Regions from separate parts of the Stutzerimonas chloritidismutans genome, predicted to be linked through region 1. Evidence: predicted binding sites of a transcription regulator. Region 1 holds the regulator's gene; each other region holds the start of a gene.
What was found. The regulator sigma-54, encoded in region 1, starts transcription at its own class of promoters, with help from an activator protein. The targets are predictions, from matches to a motif close to ANTGGCATNNANNTTGCTNT.

Region 1 (9,568 bases):
CCAGGGCGGCATTCGCGCCGTTGTACGCGCAGGACAATCCGCTCGACGGGCTCGGCCGTGCCGAGAAGGTCGAGCTGCTCAAGCGCATCGACGTCGCGACAAGGGCGCTGGACCCTCGCATCAAGCAGGTGACCGTAAGCCTGGCGGGCGTCTGGGAGCATATCCTGGTGGCCGGAATGGACGGTGGTATGGCAGCCGATATCCGCCCTCTGGTGCGTTTCAACGTCAGCGTGATCGTCGAGCAGAACGGCCGCCGCGAGCGCGGTGGCCAGGGTGGCGGCGGACGTACCGGCTACCAGTACTTCCTCACCGAGGATCGCGCCATGGGCTACGCCCGCGAGGCATTGCGTCAGGCGCTGGTCAACCTCGAAGCGGTGTCGGCACCGGCCGGTTCCTTGCCGGTCGTTCTTGGGCCTGGCTGGTCCGGCGTGCTGTTGCACGAGGCCGTCGGCCATGGCCTGGAGGGTGATTTCAATCGCAAGGGCAGCTCGGCCTACAGTGGCCGGATCGGGCAGAAGGTGGCGTCCAGCCTGTGCACCATCGTCGATGACGGTACCCTGGCGGATCGCCGAGGTTCGCTCAGCGTCGATGACGAAGGCACGCCGACCCAATGCACCACGCTGATCGAGAACGGCATTCTCAAGGGTTATATCCAGGACAAGTTAAACGCCCGCCTTATGGGCGTCGCGCCGACCGGTAACGGCCGCCGCGAGTCTTACGCGCATCTACCGATGCCGCGCATGACCAACACCTACATGCTGGCCGGCGAAAGCGATCCGCAGGAAATCATTCGCTCGGTGAAGAAGGGCATCTACTGCGCCAGCCTCGGCGGCGGTCAGGTCGACATCACCAGCGGCAAGTTCGTCTTCTCCACCAGTGAGGCCTATCTGATCGAGGACGGCAAGATCACCGCACCGGTGAAGGGCGCGACGCTGATAGGCAATGGCCCCGAGGTGATGAACCGGGTGTCGATGGTCGGTAACGACCTGGCGCTCGACAGCGGTGTCGGCACCTGTGGCAAGGATGGGCAGTCGGTGCCGGTGGGCGTCGGCCAGCCGACCCTGAAGATCGACGAGATAACCGTAGGCGGAACGGGTGCGTGAAGCCGCGGCGAGTGCCAGCCGCGAGCTTCAAGGCTAGGGGTTGAGGTACGGGTTGAGATTGCCGTCAGCGCAAGCCGCGTTTGGCTTCGTCCAGTTCGCGGATGTACTTGAATATCTTGCGGCTGGCGGCCGGCGGCTTGTCGCGCGCCGCCTCGTGCTGGGCGTGGCGGATCAGCCCGCGCAGATGCTGGCGGTCGGTCTCGGGGTATTCGGTTACGAACGCTTCCAGGGTGGCGTCGTCACCGCCGATCAGACGGTCACGCCAGCGCTCCAGCGCATGGAAGCGCTCGTTGTATTGGCGCGTCGAGGCGTCCAGTTGATCGACCAGCGCGAGAATGGCATCGACATCCTGGTCGCGCATCAGCTTACCGATGTACTGGATGTGCCGTTTGCGCGCGATATGCGCCTTGTGTTTCGGCGCGTCGGCCAGCGCCTTCTGCAACGCGTCGCTCAGAGGCAGGCGAGCGATGAGGTCAGGCTTGAGGGTAGTTAGCCGCTCGCCTAGCTCCTGCAGGGCAAGCAGCTCGCGTTTGACCTGGGACTTGCTTTTTTCGTCGAAATCGTCGGCGTCGGAGTGTTCAGACATGGGGATGGTCCACTAGGAAATGCCGCCATCATAACAGCAGCCCTGGCAGCAGGCTCCAGAGGAGCGGCGCCAGGTTGCAACTTGATTCGATTGCAGTGGTTTGGGAGTGCTTATGAGTGAAGTAGAGGGCATCGGCCCGCACGCGCTGCCCGGTTTGCGCGAGAAGGTCGAGCGCATCATCGAGGAAGCGCGCCGGCAGGGCGCCAGCGCCAGCGAGGTTTCGGTCTCCATGGAGCAGGGGCTGTCGACCACAGTGCGTCAGCGCGAGGTGGAGACGGTCGAGTTCAATCGCGACCAGGGCTTTGGCATCACGCTCTATGTCGGCCAGAGCAAAGGCACTGCGAGCACCACCGGCAGTGGTGACGACGCCATCCGTGAAACCGTAGCCGCCGCGCTGGCCATCGCCAGGCATGCCTCGGAGGACGAATTTGCTGGCCTCGCTGACGCTACGCTGATGGCGCGCGAGCTTCCCGATCTCGATCTTTACCATCCGTGGGCGGTCACCCCCGAACAGGCCATCGAGCAGGCGCTCAGCTGTGAAGACGCCGCGTTCGCCTTCGATCAGCGTATCCGCAACGCAGACGGCACTACGCTAAATACCCATCAGGGCTGCCGCGCCTATGGCAACAGCAACGGCTTCATCGGGGGCTATTGCAGCAGCCGTCACAGCCTGAGTTGCGTGATGATCGCCGAGAGCGCAGGGCAGATGCAGCGTGACTATTTCTACGACGTCAACCGCATCGGCGAGTCGCTGCTCGACCCGCAGACCATCGGCCGGCGCGCAGCCGAGCGTGCCGTGCGACGTCTGGGTGCGCGCCCGGTTCCTACCTGCGAAGTGCCGGTACTTTTCGCCCCCGAGCTGGCGACCGGTCTGTTTGGCCACTTCATTGCAGCGATTTCCGGCGGAAATCTCTACCGCAAAGCCTCTTATCTTGAGGATGCCCTGGGACAGGCGCTGTTTCCCGAGTGGCTGAGCCTTGATGAGCGTCCGCACATCCCGCGAGCCCTCGGTAGTGCCAGCTACGATGGCGATGGCCTTGCGACCTATGCCAAGCCGTTCGTGGAGAACGGCCGCCTGCTGTCCTATGTGCTTTCGACCTATTCCGGACGCAAGCTCGGTATGCCCAGTACGGCCAACGCCGGGGGTGTGCACAACCTGTTCGTCAGCCATGGGGAAGAGGATCAGGCGGCGTTGATCCGGCGCATGGGCCGAGGCCTGCTGGTGACGGAGCTGATGGGACAGGGCCTGAATCTGGTGACCGGCGACTATTCTCGTGGCGCCGGCGGCTATTGGGTCGAGAATGGCGAGATCCAGTTCCCGGTACAGGAAGTAACGATTGCCGGAAATCTGCGCGACATGTTCCGCCAGATCGTGGCGGTCGGTTGCGATGTGGAAACGCGCGGCAACGTGCGGACCGGCTCGGTGTTGATCGAGCGAATGATGGTCGCTGGCAAGTAAGGCAGTGCGGCGCGGTCGGCAACGATTCGCGCCGCTGTGGCAAGGTGTCTACTCGCCTTCTTCGAAATAGTCGTCGATCAGCGCGGTCAGCGCGTTCAGTGCGTCCTCTTCCTGTTCACCTTCGGTGTCCAGGTGCACGGTGGTGCCTTTGCTGGCGGCGAGCATCATGACCGCCATGATGCTCTTGCCGTCGACCAGCGTGGCCGGGCAGCGGCCAACGCGAATCTTGCAGGGGTAGCGATTGGCAACGGCGACGAACTTGGCGGCAGCGCGCGCGTGCAGGCCGAGTTTGTTGATGATGGTGACTTCGCGGGCGGGCATGGTGCAGGTATTCCTAGGCGAGGTCCCGATGACGGACCTGCAGGTTCTTCAGCGGTTCTCTCAACGCCTGGCCTAGCCGTTCGGCCAGGTAGACCGAGCGATGATGGCCGCCGGTGCAGCCGATGGCGATGGTGACATATGCGCGGTTGCTGGCGGCAAAGCGCGGCAGCCATTTGCTCAGATAGCCGTGGATATCCTGGAACATTTCCTCCACGTCGGCCTGGGCGCTGAGGTAGTCGATCACCGGCTGGTCTAGCCCGGAAAAGTCGCGAAGCTCGGCTTTCCAGTAAGGGTTGGGCAGGCAACGTACGTCGAACACGAGATCGGCATCGATCGGCATCCCGCGCTTGAAACCGAATGACTCGACCAGAAAAGCGGTGCCCGGCTCAGGCTTGTTGAGCAAGCGCAACTTGAGCACGTCGCGCAGCTGATAGAGATTGAGATGGGTGGTGTCGATCTTCAGGTCGGCGTGATCGATGATCGCTGCGAGCAGCAACTCCTCATCATGGATCGCTTCGGCCAGAGAGCGATTTTCGTTGGTCAGTGGATGGCGGCGGCGGGTTTCCGAGAAGCGCTTGAGCAGGGTCTCATCGTCGGCATCCAGATAGAGCACATCGCACTGGATGTGCCTGGCGCGGACTTCTTCGAGTAGCTCGGGGAAGCGCTTGAGCTGACTGGGCAGGTTGCGCGCGTCGATCGACACGGCGACCTGCGGATGCAGCAGCTCAGTGTGCAGCAGGGCGCGCTCGGCAAGCTCAGGCAACAGTCCGGCAGGCAGGTTGTCGATGCAATAGAAGCCGTTGTCCTCGAGCACGTTCAGTGCAGTGCTCTTGCCCGAACCCGAGCGTCCACTGACGATGATCAGCCGCATCTATGCCCCGTTCTGCACGTCGACCACTACCTGGTAGAGGCTTTCGTTGCTCGGCGCCTGGCGCAGTCGTTGGCGTACGTCTTCGCGGTCGAGCATGCTGGCGATCTGGCGCAGCAGTTCGAGATGCTCGTCGGTGGCGGCCTCCGGTACCAGCAGGACGAACAGCAGGTCCACCGGCGCGCCGTCGATGGCGTCGAAATCCACTGGCGTCTGCAGGCGCAGAACGGCGCTCAGCGGTGCATTGCAGCCAACCATGCGGCAGTGCGGGATGGCGATGCCGTTGCCGAAGCCGGTCGAGCCGAGCTTCTCGCGCGCGATCAGGCTTTCGAAGATGGTCTGGGAGTCGAGATCGATAAGGTCCCGGGCGATCACCTTGGCGATCTGTTCCAGGACGCGCTTCTTGCTACCGCCCGGGACGTTCACCAAGGAACGCCCGGGGGTGAGGATGTTTTCGAGTCGGATCATATTGGAGTCAGCGGGTGACAGCGCCCTGTGTGTGGTCGAGCTGCTTCTCCTTGTGCTTGATCAACTGGCGATCGAGCTTGTCGACCAACAGGTCGACGGCAGCGTACATGTCTTCGTGATCGGCGATGGCCACGACTTCGCGGCCTGCGACGTGCAAGGTTGCTTCGGCTTTCTGCTTGAGTTTCTCGACCTGGAGGATCACCTGAACGCTGATGATGCGGTCGAAGTGGCGAGCAAGCCGATCGAATTTCTCCTCGATGTAGTCACGCAGGGCATCGGTTACTTCCAGATGAACACCGCTGATGTTGACTTGCATACTGCTATCTCCTTTGCCTTGTACGAAGAGCAGGTTGGTGGGCCTGCCGCCGGGACAGTTCGACCAGGGGCCGATCACAGTAGACGTTTGCGCTCGCTGGATGGTGCGATACCGAGCGACTCGCGGTACTTCGCAACTGTGCGGCGGGCCACCTGGATGCCCTGCGCTTCCAGTAAACCAGCGATCTTGCTGTCGCTCAACGGCTTTTTCTGGTTTTCCGCGGCGACCAGTTTCTTGATGATCGCGCGGATCGCGGTGGACGAACATTCGCCGCCTTCCGCCGTGCTGACGTGGCTGGAGAAGAAGTATTTGAGTTCGTAGATGCCGCGTGGCGTGTGCATGTATTTCTGCGTGGTCACGCGGGAGATGGTCGACTCATGCATGCCCACCGCCTCGGCGATGTCGTGCAGTACCAGAGGCTTCATCGCCTCGTCACCATGCTCGAGGAAGGCGCGCTGGTGTTCGACGATCTGAGTCGCCACCTTCATCAGGGTCTCGTTGCGGCTGAGCAGGCTCTTGATGAACCAGCGCGCTTCCTGCAGCTGGTTGCGCATGAAGGTGTTGTCCGCGCTGGAGTCGGCGCGTTTGACGAAGCCGGCGTATTGCGCGTTGACGCGAAGGCGCGGCATGGCTTCCTGATTCAGCTCGACCAGCCAGCGATCATTGTGCTTGCGCACGATCACGTCGGGCACCACGTATTCCGGTTCGCTCGCCTCGATCTGCGACCCCGGGCGCGGGTTCAGGCTCTGGATCAGTTCGATGACCTGGCGCAGATCGTCTTCCTTGATCTTCATTCGCCGCATCAGCAGGCTGTAATCCCGGCTGCCGAGGATGTCCAGATAGTCGCTGACCAGACGCTTCGCTTCGCTCAGCCATGGTGTGCGGTCGGGCAGTTGGCGCAGCTGCAACAGCAGACACTCACGCAGATCACGTGCGCCGATGCCGGCCGGTTCGAATTGCTGGATACGACGCAGAACGACCTCGACCTCGTCGAGTTCGATTTCCAGCTCGGGATCGAACGAGTCGACGATTTCCTGCAGCGTCTCTTCGAGATAACCCTGTTCATTGATGCAGTCGATGAGGGTGGTCGCGATCAGCCGGTCGGTGTCGCTCATTGGCGCGAGGTTGAGCTGCCACAGCAGATGGCTCTGCAGGCTTATGCCGCTCGATGTCCGGCTGGTGAAATCCCACTCGTCGTCATCGTTGCTGGGCAGGCTGCTGGCGCTGGTCTGGTAGATGTCTTCCCAGGCGGTGTCGACCGGAAGCTCGCTGGGAATCCGCTCGCCCCAGTCGCCGTCGCTGTCGTCCAGGCTGTCACTGCTATGAGAGGGCCCCTCGTAGGTGCTTTCCTGGCTGCTGCTTTTCTCGGTGACGGTGTCGCCTGGCCGTTCAGCGGCCTCGGCCATAGGGTCGGAGCTGTCGAAGTCGTCTCCGTCTTCTTCGCGTTCGAGCATGGGGTTGGAGTCCAGCGCCTCCTGGATCTCCTGTTGCAGATCGAGGGTGGATAGCTGGAGGAGCCGTATGGCCTGTTGCAGCTGCGGTGTCATCGTCAGCTGCTGGCCCATCTTCAGGACTAGCGATGGTTTCATGGCAGAGGACTTCGAACCTTTTATGCCGGCGCAACCGCGCCCATTCCGACATGCCGTGCGCGGGGCGCCGGCAGAAAGCAAATTATATGCCTGCCGATGAAGCCTTTGCCTAGAGCCGATTTGCCGAGCCGAGCAAAAATTCCGCCTTACAGGCGGAATTCGTGGCCCAGATAGACTTCCTTGACCAGCTGATTGCTCAGGATGGTCTGCGCATCGCCCTCGGCAATCAGTTGCCCGTCGTTGACGATGTAGGCCGTCTCGCAGATATCCAGTGTCTCGCGGACGTTGTGATCGGTGATCAGCACGCCGATGCCCTTGGCCTTGAGGTGATGGATGATCTGCTTGATATCGCCCACCGAAATCGGGTCCACACCGGCGAAGGGTTCATCAAGCAGGATGAACTTCGGTGCGGTGGCCAGTGCGCGGGCAATCTCCACCCGGCGTCTTTCACCACCAGAGAGGCTCATGCCGAGGCTGTCGCGGATATGGTTTATATGGAATTCCTGCAGTAGGCCTTCCAACGCCTGCTGACGGCCGTTGCGGTCCAGATCCTTGCGGGTCTCGAGAATGGCCATGATGTTGTCGGCGACCGAGAGCTTGCGAAAGATCGAGGCCTCCTGTGGCAGGTAGCCAATGCCGGCCCGTGCGCGCCCGTGCATCGGCAGGTGGGTGACGTCGTCCTGATCGATCAGCACGCGGCCCTGGTCGGCATTCACCAGGCCGACGATCATGTAAAAGCAGGTGGTCTTGCCTGCGCCGTTGGGGCCGAGCAGGCCGACGATCTGCCCGCTTTCAATGGACAGGCTGACATCGCGCACGACCTGCCGGCTCTTGTAGCTCTTGGCCAGATGCTGGGCTTTGAGAACGGCCATTACTCGGGCTGCTCCGCAGCCTGGCCGTTTTTGCGCGGCTGGATCACCATGTCCACGCGCGGGCGCGGCGTGGTGACATCGGCATTGGTGGCGCGACCGGCGTTGACGATCTGCCGACGGGTGTCATAGACGATCTTCTCGCCTTCGAAGGTGTTGCCTTCCTGAACGACCTTGGCCTGATCGATGAGCACGATTCGCTCGTTGGCGGCGAAATACTGGATGGTCAGGCCGTAGGCTTTGACGATCTCCTTGTCCACCGCAGGCTTCTGCTCGTAGTAGGCCGGCTTGCCGATGGAGGTGAAGACTTCGACGTCGCCGTTGTCATCCTGGGTAATGGTCACCGTGTCGCCGGTGATCTTCATCGTGCCCTGGGTGATGACCACGTCGCCGCGGTAGACCGCCACGCCCTGTCGGTCGTCCAGTTCGGCGGTGTCGGCTTGAACGCGGATTGGCTGTTCACGATCCTCGGGAAGCGCCCAGGCGCTGGCGCCAAGCCAGAATGCGCTCAAACCGAGCAGGAGGGGGAGAGTCTTAACGCAGCTCATGCTGGCCTCTTACGTTGGACAGCAGGAGCATCCTGCCGTCATCCATGTACGCTTTCATGCCGGTTGCCGTGGTCACGCCATTGGCGGCCTCGATTCTAACGGCTTGGTTTGTCTCGGCATAATCCTTCTCCGGCCACACCGTCAGGCGGCTGGTGGTGAGGATCGTCGGGCGCCCCTTGGCGTCGGTGCGCTCGACCTTGACCTGATCGATCAGCAGCACCTCGTCGCCTTCGGCCGATACTTCGCCGCGCTCACTACGCACGTGCCACGGCAGTTCGGTGCCGCGATAGGACAGCAGATCCGGTTTGGTCAGCAGGCTGATGTCGCTCGCCTTGATGTGCTCGAGCTTGTCTGCGGTCAGTTCGTAGTTGCGCTTGCCGTCGGGCTGATATTGCACCGTGCGGGAATTGATCACATAGAAGTCGACATCAGGCGTTGCGCCACTGGCGACGGACGGCTCCTGCATGAAGCTTTCCGGCCGGATGTTCCAGTAGCCGACCGCCACCAGCAGGGCGGCGATCAGCGTCAGCAGGACAGCGAAGCGCATTTTGCGAAGCATGCAGACCCCTACAGATATGCGTTTTGCGCGGCGGCCAGGGTGCCCTGCGCGCGCATGATCAGTTCGCAGAACTCGCGTGCCGCACCCTCGCCACCGCGGGCCAGGGTAACGCCATGGGCATGTTCACGAACGAAGGTGTCGGCGCTGGCCACGGCCATGCCGAGGCCTACGCGGCGTATCACCGGCAGATCAGGCAGGTCGTCACCGAGATAGGCTACTTCAGAGTAGCTCAGGCCAAGTTCGGTCAGCAGTTCGTCGAGCACGACCAGCTTGTCCTCGCGCCCCTGATAAAGGTGCTGGATACCGAGGTTCTGCGCTCGACGCTCTACCACGGGCGTCTTGCGCCCGCTGATGATCGCGGTACGCACGCCGGAGTTGATCAGCATCTTGATGCCGTGGCCGTCCAGTGTGTTGAACGTCTTGAACTCGCTGCCGTCGGTCAGGAAATAAAGGCGGCCATCGGTGAGCACACCATCGACGTCGAAGATCGCCAGGCGAATGTCGCGGGCGCGTTGCAGCAGGTGTTCGTGCATTACATCACCCCCGCGCGCAGGAGGTCGTGCATGTTCAGCGCACCAATTGGCAACTCCTGGTCATCGACGACTACCAGCGAACTGATCTTGTGGTCTTCCATGATCTTCAGAGCCTCGGCGGCGAGCATCTCGGCATGGGCGGTCTTGCCGTGCACGGTCATGATCTCGTCGATGCGCGTCTGGCGAACGTCGACTCCCTTGTCCAGGGCACGGCGCAGGTCGCCGTCGGTGAAGATACCGGCGAGTCGTCCGTCCGCTTCGACGATGACGGTCATGCCCAGGCCCTTCTGCGTCATTTCCAGCAGGGCGTCGCGCAGCGATGTGCCGCGCGGAACCCTCGGCAAGCGCT
Region 2 (9,568 bases), 1.6 Mb from region 1:
CGGACGGTGCACGCGACTGGGCATGGCCGCCTTGGCGAACGACAGCAGCAGCGGCTCACGCAGGTAGCTGACCGATTGGCCGGTGAGCGATTGCTCCTCCTCGGAAAGCCCGGTGCGCATGCTGCGCGACAGACCCAGCAGCGAGCTTTCGTCATAGACGATGCGCCCGCCCTCGGCCTGTTCCTGCACGGAGAACTCTTCGTAGCCGAGGAAGGTGAAATGGTCGTCCGCCAGCCAGCGCATGAAGTCGCGGATCTCGTCCAGCTCGTCGCCGTCGATGCTCAGGTTGACCCGCTCCAGACGCCCTTGCAGCTCGACCGCCTTGCCCTTCATCGCCGCAAAGTCACCCACCACCTGACGCACATCAGCCAGCACACCCAGCAGTGACTGCTCGAGCTCGCGCAGGGCCGTCGGACTGGCGCAGCGATCGATCTCGACGAAGATCAACGATTCGGCGTGGCTGTCAGCGGCGCGCTCGTCCTTGGGCAGCAGCCCCAACAAGCTGCCGTCGGCCCCGCGACGCACCTGCAGCACGCTGGTTTGCAGGGTATGGATGCTGTAGCCGCGGCGCGTCAGCTCCATGCGCACCGAATCGACCAGGAACGGCATGTCCGGATGCAGCACCTCGACCACGCTGTGGGTCGATTGCCAGCCGTGCTTCTCGAAGTCGGGGTTGAATACCTGCACCTCGGGTTTGGCGGGATCGAAGCGCTCCAGCAGGCGCCAGCTGGCCAGTGTCGAGCCGACCAGATCGCTCATGCGCCGTTCGGTGAGTTCGGGCAGCGCGACGATGCCGAAGAACTGTTCGGCGAACAGGCTCAGTTGCGGCAGGATTTTCGGGTCTACGTGTTGCGCTAACGCTGTCTGCAATTGCTGCTGAAAGTCGGCCTTGCTGGCCGCTGAAAAGAACGCCATGTATGGCTCCGCTTGGCTTGCTGGGGAAAGAGACGTCGGTAGTGACTGACGGCACAGGTCGAAGGTTCAAGGTTAGTCTAGTCGAGGGTTAATGCAGTAAAGTGGCGCTTCTCCTGCAGTCGCCTGCGACTGTCTGTAGCAGCCAATAGCAGCCGGCGTCTCTGCCCGCCGCGCCAGCCGATTTGCCGCCCACCTGGAAGACTCGAAACGATGGATCACCGTGAATCGATAATCGCGCTGCGACAGTTCCTGTCCACCCAGATCCTGGGGCAGGAACGGCTGATCGAACGCCTGCTGATCGCCCTGCTCGCCGACGGCCACATGCTCGTCGAAGGGGCGCCGGGCCTGGCCAAGACCCGGGCCATCAAGGAGCTCGCCGAAGGCCTGGAGGCGGAGTTCCATCGAATCCAGTTCACCCCCGACCTACTGCCCGCCGACATCACCGGTACCGAAATCTATCGGCCGGAGACCGGCAGCTTCGTCTTCCAGCAGGGGCCTATCTTCCACAACCTGGTGCTCGCGGACGAAATCAATCGCGCGCCGGCCAAGGTGCAATCGGCGCTGCTCGAAGCCATGGCCGAGCGCCAGGTCAGCGTCGGCCGCAGCACCTATGACCTGCCGCCGCTGTTTCTGGTGATGGCGACACAGAACCCGATCGAGCAGGAAGGCACCTACCCCCTGCCCGAAGCACAGCTCGACCGCTTCCTGCTGCACGTGAAGATCGGCTTCCCCGACGCCTCGGTGGAACGACGCATCCTGCAGCAGGCCCGTGGCGAGGCGATCAATGGCGAGGCGGCGCCGGAACATCGGGTCAGCCAGCAGGCGATCTTCGCCGCGCGCAAGGACATCCTCGGCCTGTACATGGCCGATGCGGTGGAGGAATACCTGGTGCAGCTGGTCATGGCCACGCGTACCCCGGCCAAGTTCGATGCCGAACTGGCCGAATGGATAGCCTATGGTGCGAGTCCGCGCGGTTCGATCTCGCTGGATCGCTGCGCCCGTGCCCATGCCTGGCTGGCCGGACGCGATTTCGTCAGCCCCGAGGACATACAGGCGATGCTTTTCGATGTACTGCGTCACCGCCTGATTCTCTCCTTCGAGGCAGAAGCCGCCGGCATTGATCAGGACCGGGTCATCCAGCGCATTCTCGACGTGGTAGCGGTGGCCTGATGCAACCGCAGGCTTCCGCCGCCGGGCAGCCAACCGAGCAGGGCTCCGGTATCCGTGTGAGCCTGGCCGAACTCATCGATATGCGTCATCGCGTCCGTGAAGTGCCGCTGTTTTCTACACCGCATCGCCGCAGTCCGCTGGTAGGTCTGCACCATTCCAAGCTGCGCGGGCGCGGCGTGGATTTCGACCAGGTTCGTATCTATCAGCCCGGTGACGACGTGCGCACCATCGACTGGCGCGTCACCGCACGCACCCAGGAGCCGCACACCAAGCTGTTCCATGAAGAACGCGAGCGGCCGATCTATATCGTGGTCGAGCAGAGCCCGCGACTGTTCTTCGGCAGCGGCCGACTGTTCAAGTCGGTGCTGGCGGCGCAGGCGGCGAGCCTGATCGGCTGGGCGGCGCTCAGCCACAATGATCGGGTTGGCGGGCTGGTGTTCGGCGATGAGCGTCAGGAAATCAAGCCACGGCGCAGCAAGCAGAGCCTGCTGCAGCTGCTGGATCGCGTCACCCGCGCCAACAATCGCCTGCAGCCAGACAACCCGATCGACCCCGACGCTTTCAGCATGGCCCTGCGCCGGGCACGGGAAGTGCTGCGTCCGGGCAGTCTGTCGGTGATTCTCTGCGACGAGCGCACCCTCACCGATGCCGCCGAGCAGCAGCTCAGCCTGCTCGCGCGCCATGTCGACCTGCTGTTGCTGCCGCTGTTCGATCCACTGGATCACGCCCTGCCCGCGGCCGGCCTGCTGCGCTTCAGCGAAGGCAATGCGCGGCTTGAACTGGATACCCAGGATGCGGATCTGCGTCAGCGCTACCGCGAGCAGGGCGAGGCGCGCAGCGCCCGCTGGCAGCGTCTGGCCGATCGCCTGCGGGTGCCGCTGATGCCGCTGGACACCCAGCACGATCTGGTCGAGCAGTTGCGCGAGCACCTGAGCGTCCGCCATCCGAGCGCACGGCGATGAATCCGCTCGATCAACTCGCTCCGCTGATCAGCCCCGACCCGATCAGCTGGTGGCCTCCAGCGCCGGGCTGGTGGCTGCTCGGCCTGGTGCTGCTGATGGCGCTTGGCTTGCTCTGGCGACTTCGTCACCGGCTGCTCAGGCGCAAGCCCCATGTGCAGCCGGAGCCACCGCTGGAGCCGCAGCGTCAGGAGGCGCTCATCGAGCTTTCGCGCTTGAGCAAACCCTACGGCGGGCAACCGGCCAGCCAGTGGCTGCAACAACTCAATGGGCTGCTCAAGCGGCTCTGTCGCATTCGTTATCCCAACGACCACCCGCACACACTCAGTGGGCGTGCGTGGCTGGCCTTTCTCGACAACCGCTGCCCGGCCGCCGGGCTGACCCGCTGGATGATTCTTGTCGAAGGTGCCTACCGGGCCGAGTGCCGCCTCGACGACAAGGCAATCGACGGGCTCGAACAGGCCGTCGACATCTGGATCCGCAAGCATGTTTGAACTGGCCTGGCCCTGGGTCTTCCTGCTGCTACCGCTGCCCTGGCTGCTGCGCGCACTGCTGCCGCCTGCCGATAGCGGCGAAGCCGCGCTGAAGGTCAGCTTCCTCGACGAACTGCAGCAGCTGTCCGGCCGGCGCGCGCGTGTCGCCCTGCCTGCCTGGCGCCAGCAACTGCCCTACCTGACCATCTGGCTGTTGCTGCTGTTCGCCGCAGCACGCCCCCAGTGGCTGGGTGAACCACTGCCGCTGCCCACCAGCGGCCGCGATCTGCTGCTGGCAGTGGACGTCTCCGGCTCGATGGATTACCCCGACATGCAGTGGCAGGACGAGGAGCTGACGCGGCTGGAACTGGTCAAGGTGCTGCTCGGCGACTTCATCGAGGAGCGTCGTGGCGATCGCGTCGGCCTGATTCTCTTCGGCAGCAAGGCCTATCTGCAGGCGCCACTGACCTTTGATCGCCACACCGTGCGAGTCTGGCTGGACGAAGCCCGGGTTGGCATCGCCGGCAGCAACACTGCGATAGGGGACGCCATCGGCCTGGCGGTTAAACGCCTCAGGGAGCGACCGGCGAACAGTCGTGTGCTGGTACTGATCACCGACGGTGCCAACAACGGTGGCGAAATCGAGCCGCTGCTGGCGGCCTCGCTGGCCGCCGAAGAAGGCGTGCGGGTCCACACCATCGGCATCGGCGCCGTGCCGGAAGAAGGTGGCGTGCTCAGCCGCTTCGGTTTCAACCCTGGCCTGGACCTCGACGAGCCGACTCTGCGCGCCATTTCCGAGCAAACCGGCGGTGAGTATTTCCGCGCCTCGTCGAGCGCAGAGCTGAAGGCGATCGGCGACACGCTGGATCGTCTCGAGCCGGCAGCGCAGCAACCAGCCCAGGCCCGTGTGGCCGAGGCCCTGTACATCTGGCCGCTGTCGGCGGCTTTGCTGATCAGCCTGCTGATGGTCGCGGCCAGCCTGTGGAGCGCACAGTTGCAGCGCCTGGCCTGGCGACGGGAGCAGCGCCGATGAGCGAGCTGCTACCCCATCTGTTACGGCCATACTGGCTACTCATCCTGCCCCTGCTGATCTGGCTGCTGTGGCGGCTCTGGCATCGGCAGCTACAGGTCGGTCGCTGGCAGCGTCTGCTGCCGGAAGCCTTTCATGCCGCCCTGCTGACCCGTGGCCGACTGCGCCACAGCCGCCTGCCCTGGCTGGTGCTGGGCCTGGCCTGGCTGCTGGCGGTCATCGCATTGCTCGGGCCCAGCTGGCAGCGCTTCGAACAGCCGAGCATCAAGCGCAGCGATCCCCTGGTGGTGCTGCTGGAACTCACGCCATCGATGCTCGCCAGCGACGCACCACCCACTCGCCTGGAACAGGCCAAGCGCAAGCTGCTGGATCTGCTCGAGCGCCGGCAGGACGTACAGACCGCCGTCGTGGTATTCGCCGGCAGCGCCCACACCGTGGTGCCGCTATCCGATGACCTGGCGACCACCCGCAACCTGCTCGACGCCCTACACCCGACGCTGATGCCCGAGCAGGGCCAGCGCGCGGACCTTGCCGTCGCCAAAGGCCTCGCCCTGCTCGAACAGGCTGGCCTGGGGCGCGGGCGCTTGCTGCTGATCGGCAGCAGCCTGGACGAGCACGAACGCAGCGCCATCGTCACGCTGATGGAGGGCAGAAACGAGCAACTGCTGATACTCGGCGTCGGCACCGCACAAGGCGCGCCAATCGCCGGCAAGGACGGTAGCTTTGTCAAGGATGCCCAAGGCGCAATCCTCATCCCGCGCCTGGACAACGCCAGACTGCAACGCCTGGCCAACGAGCTGGGAGGGCGCTATCAGCGCGCGCAGCTGGGTGACGACGACCTGACGGCCCTCGGTCTGCTCGATCAAACTGGCACGTTGCGCCAGGACGATGAAATCACGCGGCTGGAAGCCTGGCTGGATCAGGGGCACTGGCTGCTGTTGCCACTGCTCTTGCTGGCCGCCCTCGCCGGTCGCCGCGGCTGGTTGTTCTGCCTACCGCTATTGCTGCTGCAGCCGCAGCCTGCCAATGCCTTCGAGCTACAGGATCTCTGGCTACGTCGCGATCAGCAGGGCCAACGCCTGCTGGACGCGGAGCAGCCGGCCGAGGCCGCCGAGCGCTTCACCGATCGCCGCTGGCAGGCCACCGCCCGCTATCAGGCCGGCGACTATGCCGGCGCGGCAGAACTGTTCGCCGAAGGCAACACGGCCGCCGATCACTATAACCGCGGCAATGCCCTGGCTCGCAGCGAAGCCTTCGAGGCCGCCATCGAAGCCTATGACCAGGCGCTGGACCTGCAGCCTGATCTACAGGCGGCGCAGCGCAACAAGGCGCTGATCGAAGAGCTGCTGCGCCGCCAGCAGGAACAGCCCGAGCCCGAGCAGGAACAGAATCAGCAGGACGAGCAAACCGAAGAACCACTGCCGCAACCCGAGCAGCCGCAATCACAGGAAGCGGGCTCTGCCCATTCCCCTTCGCCGGAGGATGCCCAAGGCGAGCCGTCCAGCGAAGCCAGCGGCGCCTCGCAGCCATCGACAACCGAAGCCACGCCCGAGACCGAAGAAATTGATGGCAGCGCGGCCCAGGCGCAACACGAGGCGCTCCCCGAGCAGGAACGGCAACAGGCGATGGAGCAATGGTTGCGGCAGATTCCGGACGATCCCGGCGAGCTGCTGCGAAGGAAATTCCTCTACGAACAACGCAAGCACCAGGAAACCAATCGATGATGCGCCTGATGGCTTTTCTTCTGCTCGGCCTCCTTGCTGGCCAGGCCGCAGCCGCCGGCCTGTTCGCCCGGGTTGACCGCACCCAGCTGAGCATTGACGAAACCCTGGAGCTGAGCCTGGAAAGCCAGGGCAGCACGGTATTCGGCAAGCCCGACCTGCAGCCGCTGGAGCCATTGTTCGAGGTGTTCGACACCCGTCAGGTCAACCAGCTTTCCAGCAGCAACGGCGAAGCCCATGCGATCACACGCTGGTTGATTACCCTGCGGCCGAAGCAGACCGGCTACGTGATCATCCCGCCGCTGCAACTGGGCGACTGGCGCAGCGAGCCGATCACATTGATGGTCCAGGAATCGCTGAAAAATACCGAAAGCGACCAGCTGGCGCCGATCTTCATCGATGCCAGCGTCGATCAGGAAAACGTTTACGTTCAGGCCCAGGTGATCCTTACCCTGCGCATCTATCATTCGGTTTCGCTGTACGACGACAGCACCCTCTCGCCGCTGCAGATGCCGGAAGCCCTGGTCGAACGGCTCGGTGAGCCACGCACCTACGAGAAAACCATCAACGGCATTCGCCACGGCGTCATCGAAGTGCGCTATGCGCTGTTCCCGCAGAAGTCCGGCGAGCTGACCATCCCTGCCCAACTGTTCAGCGCCACCACCGTGACCAATGGCAGCAACCCGCTGTTCGGCTCGCGTTCGGGCCGCTCGACGCAGGTCAGGTCACCAAGCATCCCGCTGACGGTCAAGCGCAAACCGGCGGACTACCCCGCCGCTGCGCCCTGGCTGCCGGCACGCAGCCTGACCCTGGTCGAAGCCTGGAGCCCGGAGCCCGATCAGGCACAGACCGGCGAATCGCTCACCCGCAGCCTGTTGCTCAAGGCCGAAGGCCTGACCAGCACCCAGTTGCCCGCCATCGGTTCTGCCCAGAGCCCCGACCTGCGCCGCTACCCGGATCAACCGATCCTGGCCAACGAAGTCAGTGGCGCGGGCCTGGTCGGTAGCCGCGAGCAGCGCGAGGCGCTGATTCCCACGCGCAGCGGCGCGTTGCAGTTACCCGCCGTGGAAGTGGTCTGGTGGAACACCGCGGAAGACCGGCTAGAACGCACCACGCTGGACGAACGGACCCTGAATGTCGCCGATAATCCGAATCTCGCGCCGACGCCCGCCGAGCAACCGGCCGCAACGCCACTACCTGCCGAGCAGCAGCTACTCTGGCCCTGGCAGCTGAGTACCCTGCTCTTCGCCCTGTCCACCCTCGCCGGCTTCGGATTGTGGCTACACGCGCGGCGGCAACCCGCAGTGCAGCGCGCACTGCAGCCTGGCCCGACCCCACGCAGCCTGCTCGACGACCTGCGCCGCGCCTGCCAGGCCAACGACTCGCAGGCCACTCGCCAGGCGCTGGATGCCTGGGCGCGGCAACAGCCGGAAACGCTGGCCGACATGGCTGCGCGCTTCGTGCCGCTGTCAGATGCGCTGGACGGACTCAACGGTGCGCTGTACAGCGAAGCCGGCCAGCGTTGGCAGGGAGAGGCGCTGTGGCAGGCGATTCAGACGCTCCCTCCAGCGACCAGTCCGAGTGTCGAGCAGGACCACAGCGCCCTGCCACCACTGTATCCACGCTGACCGGCAACGCTGCACCGCTTCACACCAGACGCGCCTGACCAATGCGGTGCACGGGCACCGCATGGCGCACCACTTTCTCGCTGGCATATCGCTTGCTTCAGGCTTGGCATAGACCACCCCTGATCCGTCGCGCACGGTTAACTGTGCCGCACGCTTCGCAATCGAAAGGCCCACAGCATGACCGAACCCTCCACGTCGCCCCGCCACGATGCACTGGCCTGGGTCGCCGGCAGCGATGCACCGGAAAAGAGCTCGCTCAACCTGGGCTTTCTGCCACTTACCGATGCCGCCTCGCTGATCGTCGCCGCCACCCAGGGCTTCGCCCAGCCCTTCGGCCTGACGCTCAACCTGCACCGCCAGAACTCCTGGTCAGGCCTGCGCGACAAGCTGATCGGCGGTGAGCTGGACGCAGCGCACGGCCTGTACGGACTGATATATGCCGTGCACCTGGGAATCGGCGGCAGCCGCGCGGTGGATATGGCGGTGCTCATGGGGCTTGCGCAGAACGGCCAGAGCATCAACCTGTCGACCCCGCTGAAGGCAGCCGGCGTGACCGATCCCGAGGCATTGCGCAACAGCGTGCGCCAAAGCGGTGCACGCCTGACTCTCGCGCATACCTTCCCCACCGGCACCCACGCGCTGTGGCTCTATTACTGGCTGGCCGCCAATGGTATCCACCCGCTGCAGGATGTGCGGACGCTGGTGCTGCCGCCATCGCAGATGGTGGCGTACCTGCAAGCCGGGCGTATCGACGGTTTCTGCGCCGGCGAGCCCTGGGGTGCGCAGGCGATCGCCGAGGGGGTTGGCTTTACCCTCGCAACCAGTCAGTCGATATGGCCGGATCATCCGGAAAAGGTGCTCGGCTGCACCCGCGCATTCGTCGAGCAGTACCCCAACACCGCGCGCGCACTGGTGATGGCGGTGCTCGAAGCGAGTCGCTTCATCGACCAGAGCCAGGAAAACCGCCGCAGCACCGCACAGCTGATTGCCGGGAGCGAGTATGTCAACGCGCCGCTGGCAGCCATCGAATCACGCTTTCTCGGCTCGTATCAGGATGGGCTGGGCAACGCCTGGAATGACCAACACCCGCTGCGCTTCTTTGCCGATGGCGCGGCGAACATGCCCTACCTGTCCGACGGCCTCTGGTTCATGACCCAGCTGCGGCGCTGGGGTTTATTGCGCCAGGACCCGGACTACCAGCTGGTCGCAAGCCAGGTGCAACAGATCGAGCTGTACCGACAGGCCGCCGGCGCGCTCGGCATCACCGTGCCGGAGTCGCCCATGCGCAGCGCCACGCTGATGGATGGCAGGACCTGGGACGGCAGCGATCCGGCAGCCTACGCCCGCAGCTTCCCACTGCACGCCATGGCCGATCAGGCCATGGTGGCTGCACTTTGAGCAGGAGATCAGGCATGTTGCGCATCCTGCTGATCGACGACACCCCACGCAAGATCGGGCGCCTGCGAAGCGCGCTGATCGAGGCCGGCTTCGAAGTCATCGATGAATCCGGCCTGACCATCGATCTGCCCGAGCGGGTCGAGACAATTCGCCCGGACGTGGTGCTGATCGACACCGACTCCCCGGGCCGCGATGTGCTGGAACAGGTGGTGCTGGTCAGCCGCGACCAACCACGACCCATCGTCATGTTCACCGACGACAGTGACCCGGACGC
Region 3 (9,568 bases), 580 kb from region 1:
TAAGGTAGCCCCGGCGTGGTTGTCCGACCGCGCATTCGCAAACATCACCCGTACGTGCGCCGCCTGGCCGCCACGTTCGAAGGAGTACAACAATGAATCGGACCACGCTGAGCGCTGCCGTGCCTGAAGGCAGCCCGAACATTCCCCTGCTGTCCCAACGCATCTTCAACCTGCCGTTGCCTCTGTTCGCCATCGCCTTGCTCGTCATGGCCGCCGCCATCGCTACCGACACGCTGCCCAGCGGCATGATCGGCGCGCTGCTGGTGATGATGCTGCTCGGCGAGCTGCTTGGCTTCGCCGGTGACCGGCTACCGATCATCAAGACCTACCTCGGCGGCGGCGCGATCCTGGCGCTGTTCGGCGCCGCGGCGATGGTCTATTTCGGCTGGCTGCCGGCAGCCGTGGCCGATGACGTCGCCAGCTTCATGAAGGGCGGCGGTTTTCTCGACTTCTATATCGCCGCGCTGATCACCGGCAGCATCCTCGGCATGGACGCCAAGGTGCTGGTCAAGGTCGGCTCGCGCTACGCGTTGCCGCTGCTCTGCTCGGTGCTGTTCGCCGCGCTGTTCGCCATGGCAGTGGGCGCGCTGCTGGGTTTCTCGCCGCAGGATGCGGTGGTGGTCATCGCCATGCCAATCATGGGTGGCGGCATGGGCGCCGGCGCGGTACCGATGAGCCAGATCTACGAGCAGCTGCTCGGCCAGCCGGCCAGCTACTACATCTCGATCCTGGTACCGGCCCTGGCGCTGGGCAACGTCTTCGCGATCATCATCGCCGGGCTGCTCAATGGCCTCGGCAACCGCTATCCATCGCTGACCGGCAACGGCCAGATGATGCCCGGCGTGGACGTCAACGAGAAGGAAGGGCCTATCACCCTGCCGGCGCTGGGCGTCGGTCTGGTCGCGGCGCTGAGCTTCTTCGTCGCCGGGCAGATTCTCGGCGAGTTCGTGCCGCTGCATCCCTACGCCCTGATGATCGTGCTGGTCGCGCTGCTCAAGGTGAGCAACCTGGTGCCCGAGTCGATCAACGACGCCGCCTCCCAGTGGTTCCGCTTCGTCGCGCGCAACTGGACCTTCGCCCTGCTGTTCGGCATCGGCGTGGCCTTCACCGACCTCGGCCAGGTGATCGACGCCATCTCGCTGACCTATGTGCTGATCGTTTTCGCCGTGGTCGCCGGTGCCGCCTTCGGCGCGGGCCTGGTGGGCAAGCTGGTGGGCTTCTACCCGATCGAATCGGCGATCACCGCCGGGCTGTGCATGGCCAACATGGGCGGCACCGGCGATGTCGCGGTATTGTCCGCCGCGCGCCGCATGTCGCTGATGCCCTTCGCACAGATCTCCTCGCGCCTGGGCGGCGCGCTGATCCTGCTGATCTCCAGCGTGGTGGTACCGCTGTTCTTTACCTGAGCGACGGTGACCCTGGAATGAAAAAGCCCCGGCCTTGCGGTCGGGGCTTTTTTTGTTCGGCGAACGGGCTGCGTCAACCGCGGAAGTAGTTGACCCGCCGATTCAGCTCCTCGGCCAGCATGGTCAGGTCCTGGCTGGAGGACGCCACCTGATTCGATGCAGCGGAACTGGCGACAGTCGAGTCGTGGATGCGCGTGACGCTCTGGTTGACCTCTTCCGCCACCGCGCTCTGCTCCTCGGAAGCCGTCGCGATCTGCGCGTTCATCTCGTTGATCGAGCCCACTTCCTGACGAATCTTGGTCAGCGCATTTTCCGCCTGCAGCGTCTGCTCGACGGTCTGCTGCGCCAGCAGCTTGCTCGACTGCATTACCTCCACCGCCCTGCCAGCGCCGGCCTGCAGCGAGGCGATCATCTCGCTGATCTCGCTGGACGACAGCTGCGTGCGGTTAGCCAGCGAGCGCACCTCGTCGGCTACCACTGCGAAACCACGGCCATGCTCGCCGGCACGCGCCGCCTCGATGGCGGCGTTGAGCGCGAGCAGGTTGGTCTGCTCGGCGATAGCGGTGATGACCTGCAGGATCTTCTCGATGTCGCCGCTTTGCGCCGAGACCTGGCTGACGGTTTCGGTCGCGCTCTCCAGCACCTTGGCCAGGTTATGGATGGAGATGGCCGTCTCGCCGACGATCCGCGTACCGGTCTCGACCTGCTCGTCGGCGCTCTTCGCCGCAGCCGCGGCACGGGCGGCGAAGCTCGCCACCTCGTTCACCGTCGTGGCCATCTGGTTGATCGCCGTGGCGACCTGCTCAGCCTCGGCCGACTGGTGCTGGATCTGCTGATTGCTGTTCGCCGATGAGGTACGCAATTCACCCGAGGCGACGCCGACGCCATCGGCGGCCGCGCGCACCTCGGCGATGATCGCGGTGAGGCGGCTGGCCATCTTCGCCGTCGCACCCATGACGCTGTCCGGGTATGGCGTGACGATCAGCTGACCCAGATCGCCATTGGCCAGGTTGCCGATCACGCGCGCCACCTCGTCGGGTTCGGCACCGAGGGTCGAACGCAGCTTGCGGATGATCACCACGGCGATGGCCACACCCAGCAGAACCGCTACGCCGGTCACCGCGACGATCAGCGCGAGGAAGCCGCTGGCGGTTTCGCGGACCACGGTCACGTCCTGATTGATGCTCGATTCCTGGTGATCAATGAACGCGTTGATCAGCCGCAGCCACTCGGTATAGGCCCCGGCGACGTTTTCCAGGAGGAATTCGTAGGCGCGCTCCGAGCCCTCGCTGAAGCGCAGTTCGACCACCTGCTGGGTCAGCGCGTTGGTCTTCGCCTCGATGGCCTCGATCTGCAGCATCAGCTGCTTTTCCACGGCATCGGCGGAGGGTTGCGCAAGCATCGTCTTCATCGGCTGCGCCGAATCGGTGTACAGCTGCGCCAGCCGCTCGATCTCCGCCACCTGCTCACGGGCAAACGCCGGATCGGCCGCACTGACGGCGTCCCGCACGGCAATCGCACGATCATGCACGCTGCCGCGGAAGTTGATCGCATAGCGTTGCTTGAGGCCGGCCTGCGAGCTGATCTGGCTCATGCTCCGGTCGATGACGTCGACTTTGAGCGCACTGACCACGGCGACCGTCACCATCAGCGCCAGGATTACCAGAAATCCCAGGCCCAGGCGCATGGATACCGACATCTGCTTGTTCATCGAACACTCCTCTAGCCAGACTGCGAGGCAGCCATTCAGTCAGTCGTTGATGCCCCGAGCGATACTCGGAGCGGGGCAAAACTTGTACAACATAATGTCACCGTGACATTACTTGTACAAGTTTTATCGACGAACTGCCGCCCGAAAGCGGCGGAATAAGAGCGCTCCAGTGCTCGCAGTGAAATATCGCAGGCCCTAGTACGCAGCTTGCAGAGGTCTTGTACAATTTTTCTGAAATCGCCCACCGGCCACTGTGACAACTGTCCCGATCACCACGCCGGAGCACCGGGCCCGGCAATCGCCAGACAGCAAAAAGGCGCCCGAAGGCGCCTTTCTGTGGTCTCGCAACGGTGTCAGACCTTGCTGCGCTCGAAGCGCTTGCGGTCGTTCTCGTTGAGGTACTTCTTACGCAGGCGGATCGACTTCGGCGTCACTTCCACCAGCTCGTCGTCGGCGATGAATTCCAGCGCCTGCTCGAGGGTGAACTTGATCGGCGGAACCAGGGCGATGACTTCGTCCTTGCCGGAAGCGCGCATGTTGTCGAGCTTCTTGCCCTTGGTGGGGTTGAGCACCAGGTCGTTGTCACGGCTGTTGATGCCGCACAGCTGGCCTTCGTAGATCTCGTCGCCCGGCGCCAGGAACAGCTTGCCGCGCGCCTGCAGGGTTTCCAGCGAGTAGGTCAGTGCGGTACCGGTAGCCATCGAGACCAGCACGCCGTTCTGGCGGTTGGTCACTTCGCCGGCCTTGATCGGGCCGTAGTGACTGAAGGTCGAGGTCAGGATGCCGCTACCCGAGGTCATGGTCAGGAAGTTGTTACGGAAGCCGATCAGGCCGCGCGCCGGGATGGTGTATTCCAGGCGTACACGGCCCTTGCCATCCGGAACCATGTTGCTCAGGTCGCCCTTGCGCAGACCCATCTGCTCCATCACCGGACCCTGGTGCTGCTCCTCGATGTCGATGGTGACGTTCTCGTACGGCTCCTGCTTGTCGCCGGCCTCGTTCTCGATGATCACCACTTCCGGGCGGCCTACGGCCAGCTCGAAACCTTCACGACGCATGGTTTCGATCAGTACCGAAAGGTGCAGCTCGCCACGACCGGAAACCTTGAACTTCTCAGGGCTGTCGCCCGGCTCGACGCGCAGGGCGACGTTGTGCAGCAGCTCCTTCTCCAGACGGTCCTTGATGTTGCGGCTGGTGACGAACTTGCCTTCCTTGCCGGCGAACGGCGAGTCGTTGACCTGGAAGGTCATGCTCACGGTCGGCTGGTCGACGGTCAGCGGCGGCAGCGCTTCGACATTGTTCTGGTCGCACAGGGTGTCGGAGATGTAGAGCTCGTCCATACCGGATACGCAGACGATGTCGCCCGCTTCGGCTTCCTGCACTTCAACGCGCTGCAGGCCGGAGTGGCCCATGATCTTGAGGATACGACCGTTGCGCTTCTTGCCGTCGGCGCCGATGGCGGTGACCGGCGTGTTGGCCTTGATGGTGCCGCGGGCGATGCGGCCGATGCCGATCACGCCGAGGAAGCTGTTGTAGTCCAGCTGGGAAATCTGCATCTGGAACGGGCCGCTTGCGTCGACGACTGGCGCCGGCACGTGGTCGACGATGGCCTGGAACAGGGCATCCATGTCGTCATCCATCTTCTCGTGGTCCATACCGGCAATGCCGTTCAGAGCACTGGCGTAGACGATCGGGAAGTCCAGCTGCTCGTCGGTGGCGCCGAGGTTGTCGAACAGGTCGAAGATCTGGTCGATTACCCAGTCCGGACGCGCGCCCGGACGGTCGATCTTGTTGACCACGACGATCGGACGCAGGCCGGCCTTGAACGCCTTCTGGGTCACGAAGCGGGTCTGCGGCATGGGGCCGTCCTGAGCGTCGACCACCAGCAGCACGGAGTCGACCATCGACATCACGCGCTCGACTTCACCGCCGAAGTCGGCGTGGCCGGGGGTGTCGACGATATTGATGCTGTAGTCCTTCCACTTCAGCGCAGTGTTCTTGGCCAGGATGGTGATGCCGCGTTCCTTTTCCTGGTCGTTGGAGTCCATCACGCGCTCGTTTTCCAGCTCCTTGCGATCCAGGGTGCCGGACAGACGCAGCAGCTTGTCGACGAGGGTGGTCTTGCCATGGTCAACGTGGGCGATGATGGCGATGTTGCGTAGATTCTCGATCACTGATTCTTTTCTCTGTAGATAGCTTCGAGCTGAGGCTGGAAGCTGGAAGTAGTCCGGACGAAGACAGTCTGTCCGAGGGTTGTACGGCCTGGCCTTGCGATCAGTGCCGGTCGGGAGGGCGGTGGCGGATGCTGCCGCCAAGCAGCCCCGGCTGTTTCACCGATGAGTCAGGCCGGACGATAGACGCGTACATTGACATGCCCCTCGCTCAGCAGATGGTGAGCATGCAGGCGGCTCATGACACCTTTGTCGCAATACAGCAGGTACTGGCGGTTTTCATCCAGCTCCTTGAATCGGTTGTTCAGTGCGTAGAACGGCAGCGTCTGAACTTCGATGCCCGGCAGCTCGAGCGGTTCGTCCTCGGCGCTGTCGGGGTGACGAATGTCGAGGATGACCTGGCCAGCGCTCGGCTCGACGACTTCTTCCACCTGCAAATCCTGACCCAGCTCGTCGATCACGCGATCGATGGCGACCTGGCGGGCATTCGCCAGCGCACGCTCCAAGATAGCCATGTCGAACTGCTTTTCTTCGTGCTCTATACGATAGCGCTTGGCCTTGGTGGTCGGGTTCACCGAGATCACGCCGCAGTACTCGGGCATGTTCTTGGCAAACTCGGCGGTGCCGATCTCGAAGGCGGTGTCGATGATGTCCTGCTTGTGGCTGGCGATCAGCGGGCGCAGCACCAGCATGTCGGTGGCCGAGTCGATTACCGAGAGGTTCGGCAGGGTCTGGCTGGAGACCTGCGAGATCGCCTCGCCGGTGACCAGCGCGTCGATGTGCAGGCGCTCGGCGATCTGCGTCGAGACGCGCAGCATCATGCGCTTGAGGACGACGCCCATCTGGCTGTTGTCGACCTTCTGCAGGATCTCGCCGACCACCTCCTCGAACGGCACGCTGATGAACAGCACGCGGTGCGAGCTGCCGTATTTCTTCCACAAGTAGTGGGCAACTTCCATTACGCCCAGCTCGTGGGCACGGCCGCCGAGATTGAAGAAGCAGAAATGCGTCATCAGCCCGCGGCGCATCATCTGATAGGCGGCGACGGTGGAATCGAAACCACCAGACATCAATACCAGGGTCTGCTCCAGCGCACCCAGCGGGTAGCCGCCGATGCCGTCATGCTGCTCGTGCACGACGAACAGGCGCTGGTCGCGGATCTCCATGCGCACTTCGACTTCCGGTGTTTTCAGCGAAATGCCGGCGGCGCCGCACTGCTGGCGCAGCTGGCTGCCAACGTGGCGCTCGACGTCCATGGAGCTGAACGGATGCTTGCCGGCACGCTTGCAGCGCACGGCGAAGATCTTGCCCGGCAGGCGCTCGGCGTAGTGCACCTTGCATCTGGCGACGATGTCGTCGAGATCGCCCAGCGGGTACTCGTGCACTTCCAGGCAATGGGCGATGCCGGGCGTGCAGCGCAGGCGCTCGATCATCTCGCGCAGCAGCTTCGGCTCGCTGCGCACGGTTTCCACCTCGATGTTGTCCCACACGCCCTCGACCCGCAGGTCGGGATCGAGCTCGCGCAGCACGGTGCGGATGTTCTTCGCCAATTGACGAATGAAGCCCTTGCGCACCGGCGGGCTCTTGATGGTGATTTCGGGGAAAACCTTGACGATCAGCTTCATGGAAACAGCGCGGCGCCGACGTGGCAGGAAAAGAGGGGCGCGGAGTATAGCGGAAACTGCTCAACATTTAACCGCTTTCTTCAAACGCAGCAGAACGCACCAAAAGAATGCACATCACCGGCGAGCCGCACCAATACCGCGCATCAATTCAGTGCAGCAGCTACGCTTTGAGACGCGCAAACGCTGCCGCAGCGCTGCCAGCGGCCTGCAGTCCCAAGAAAGAGCACTGGCATGCAATTTGCTCCCTTGTGAGGCAGGTCGCCTTGGCGGAACATCGCCGCCCGGCTTCACCCTGATTCGGAAGCTCACTGTCACGCTTCCACCACTTGGAGAACACCATGTCGAAGTCGCTTCAACTGATCAAAGATTACGATGTGAAGTGGATTGATCTGCGCTTCACCGATACCAAAGGCAAGCAGCACCACGTCACCGTTCCGGCTCGTGATGCCCAGGATGAAGACTTCTTCGAGCACGGCAAGATGTTCGACGGCTCCTCCATCCATGGCTGGAAAGGCATCGAAGCCTCCGACATGATCCTGATGCCGGTCGACGAAACCGCCGTGCTGGATCCGTTCACCGAAGAGCCGACCCTGATCCTGGTCTGCGACATCGTCGAGCCGAGCACCATGCAGGGCTACGATCGCGATCCGCGCTCCATCGCCAAGCGCGCCGAAGAGTTCCTGAAAGGCACCGGCATCGGTGACACCGTATTCGTCGGCCCGGAGCCGGAGTTCTTCATCTTCGACCAAGTCAAGTTCAAGTCGGACATCTCCGGCTCGATGTTCAAGATCTACTCCGAGCAGGGCTCCTGGATGACCGACCAGGACGTCGAAGGCGGCAACAAGGGCCACCGCCCGGCCGTCAAGGGCGGTTACTTCCCGGTTCCGCCGTGCGACCACGACCACGAAATCCGTACCGCCATGTGCAACGCCATGGAAGAGATGGGCCTGGTCGTCGAAGTGCACCACCACGAAGTGGCCACTGCCGGTCAGAACGAAATCGGCGTGAAGTTCAACACCCTGGTGGCCAAGGCTGACGAAGTTCAGACCCTGAAGTACTGCGTACACAACGTCGCCGACGCCTACGGCAAGACCGCGACCTTCATGCCGAAGCCGCTGTACGGCGACAACGGCTCGGGTATGCACGTACACATGTCCATCTCCAAGGATGGCAAGAACACCTTCGCTGGCGAAGGCTATGCCGGTCTGTCCGAGACCGCCCTGTACTTCATCGGCGGCATCATCAAGCACGGCAAGGCACTGAACGGCTTCACCAACCCGTCGACCAACTCCTACAAGCGTCTGGTCCCGGGCTTCGAAGCGCCGGTCATGCTGGCCTACTCGGCCCGCAACCGTTCCGCCTCGATCCGTATTCCGTACGTTTCCAGCCCGAAAGCCCGTCGTATCGAAGCGCGCTTCCCGGACCCGGCTGCCAACCCCTACCTGTGCTTCGCTGCACTGCTGATGGCTGGTCTGGACGGCATCCAGAACAAGATCCACCCTGGCGATGCCGCCGACAAGAACCTGTACGATCTGCCGCCGGAAGAAGGCAAGCTGATCCCGCAGGTCTGCGGCAGCCTGAAGGAAGCCCTGGAAGAGCTGGACAAGGGCCGCGCGTTCCTGACCAAGGGCGGCGTGTTCTCCGACGAGTTCATCGATGCGTACATCGAGCTGAAGTCCGAGGAAGAGATCAAGGTGCGCACCTTCGTGCACCCGCTGGAATACGACCTGTACTACAGCGTCTGATCCAGCTCGCGTGACAGGAAGGCCACCCTCGGGTGGCCTTCTTCGTTTCTGCAGTCCGGCGGCGATTCGTGCAGCTTGTCACGCCTCGCAAATCCCACCGATCGCACTTGCCTGCAACTCGGCGCAGTGCAAGGCTTCGGCAGTCCAACTCCGCGGAGCCTCCCATGCGTAGCGCACTGTTCAGCCTGCTGTTCATTCTCAGCCTTCCGGCCTTCGCCGAGATCTACAAGTACACCGATGCACAAGGCAATACGGTGTTCACCAATCAGCCACCGGAGGGTGTCCAGGCCGATACCGTCGACCTGCCGCCAGCCAATACGGTAAATATCCGCACGCCCGAACCGCCGCCACCGCTGCCGGACAGCCAGCAGACGCAGTCGGCCCCTTACCAGACACTGATGCTGAGCGGGATTCCCGATGAAGAAGCCCTGCGCGCCAACAACGGCACCTTCGTCGTCAGCGCGCTGCTGGAGCCGCCACTACGATCCGGCCACAGCTTGCGCTTCGTGCTGGACGGCATTCCCCAGGCTGCCGCCAGTGCCGCAACCTCGCTGCAACTGAACAATGTCGAGCGTGGCGAGCATCGCCTGCACGTCGAGGTGCTGAGCGGCGAGAAGGTCATCCAGCGCAGCCAGCCGGAGCTGTTCACCGTGCAACGGGTGAATACCTCCAGCCCGGCATTGCGTCCGAAGCCTCCGAGGCCTGCTCCTTGATCATCCTGCGGCAGACCCTGGCCGTCGCACTGCTGGCGGCCGCCCTGCCCTGCCTCGCCGGCGTCTACTCCTATGTCGACGCCGAGGGCAATCGGGTCTTCACCGATCGCCCGGCCGGCGAGGCGACCGAAGAAATACGCCTCAAGCGGTCCAACAGCATGCCTGCGCCGCCGATGCCGGCCGCACGCCCTACGGAG

Region 2: the regulator sigma-54 is predicted to act here: its motif matches at 7,976-7,995, upstream of LLJ08_RS08655 (CmpA/NrtA family ABC transporter substrate-binding protein).
Region 3: the regulator sigma-54 is predicted to act here: its motif matches at 7,139-7,158, upstream of glnA (glutamate--ammonia ligase).

Annotation. Positions count from the first base shown of each region.
Region 1 covers NZ_CP086067.1:3,427,037-3,436,604, reverse strand. Annotated here, with positions in the region: gene tldD (metalloprotease TldD) at 1-1,103, shown strand, start outside; gene yjgA (ribosome biogenesis factor YjgA) at 1,168-1,689, opposite strand; gene pmbA (metalloprotease PmbA) at 1,802-3,148, shown strand; gene LLJ08_RS16040 (HPr family phosphocarrier protein) at 3,197-3,469, opposite strand; gene rapZ (RNase adapter RapZ) at 3,483-4,340, opposite strand; gene ptsN (PTS IIA-like nitrogen regulatory protein PtsN) at 4,341-4,805, opposite strand; gene hpf (ribosome hibernation-promoting factor, HPF/YfiA family) at 4,813-5,121, opposite strand; gene LLJ08_RS16020 (RNA polymerase factor sigma-54) at 5,196-6,710, opposite strand; gene lptB (LPS export ABC transporter ATP-binding protein) at 6,857-7,582, opposite strand; gene lptA (lipopolysaccharide transport periplasmic protein LptA) at 7,582-8,127, opposite strand; gene lptC (LPS export ABC transporter periplasmic protein LptC) at 8,114-8,686, opposite strand; gene LLJ08_RS16000 (KdsC family phosphatase) at 8,695-9,219, opposite strand; gene LLJ08_RS15995 (KpsF/GutQ family sugar-phosphate isomerase) at 9,219-9,568, opposite strand, start outside.
Region 2 covers NZ_CP086067.1:1,837,670-1,847,237, reverse strand. Annotated here, with positions in the region: gene LLJ08_RS08690 (NAD-glutamate dehydrogenase) at 1-915, opposite strand, end outside; gene LLJ08_RS08685 (AAA family ATPase) at 1,126-2,085, shown strand; gene LLJ08_RS08680 (DUF58 domain-containing protein) at 2,085-3,047, shown strand; gene LLJ08_RS08675 (DUF4381 domain-containing protein) at 3,044-3,538, shown strand; gene LLJ08_RS08670 (vWA domain-containing protein) at 3,531-4,550, shown strand; gene LLJ08_RS08665 (VWA domain-containing protein) at 4,547-6,271, shown strand; gene LLJ08_RS08660 (BatD family protein) at 6,268-7,896, shown strand; gene LLJ08_RS08655 (CmpA/NrtA family ABC transporter substrate-binding protein) at 8,074-9,294, shown strand; gene LLJ08_RS08650 (ANTAR domain-containing response regulator) at 9,309-9,568, shown strand, end outside.
Region 3 covers NZ_CP086067.1:4,002,378-4,011,945, forward strand. Annotated here, with positions in the region: gene LLJ08_RS18830 (2-hydroxycarboxylate transporter family protein) at 93-1,406, shown strand; gene LLJ08_RS18835 (methyl-accepting chemotaxis protein) at 1,480-3,117, opposite strand; gene typA (translational GTPase TypA) at 3,471-5,291, opposite strand; gene thiI (tRNA uracil 4-sulfurtransferase ThiI) at 5,459-6,913, opposite strand; gene glnA (glutamate--ammonia ligase) at 7,252-8,658, shown strand; gene LLJ08_RS18855 (DUF4124 domain-containing protein) at 8,823-9,371, shown strand; gene LLJ08_RS18860 (DUF4124 domain-containing protein) at 9,368-9,568, shown strand, end outside.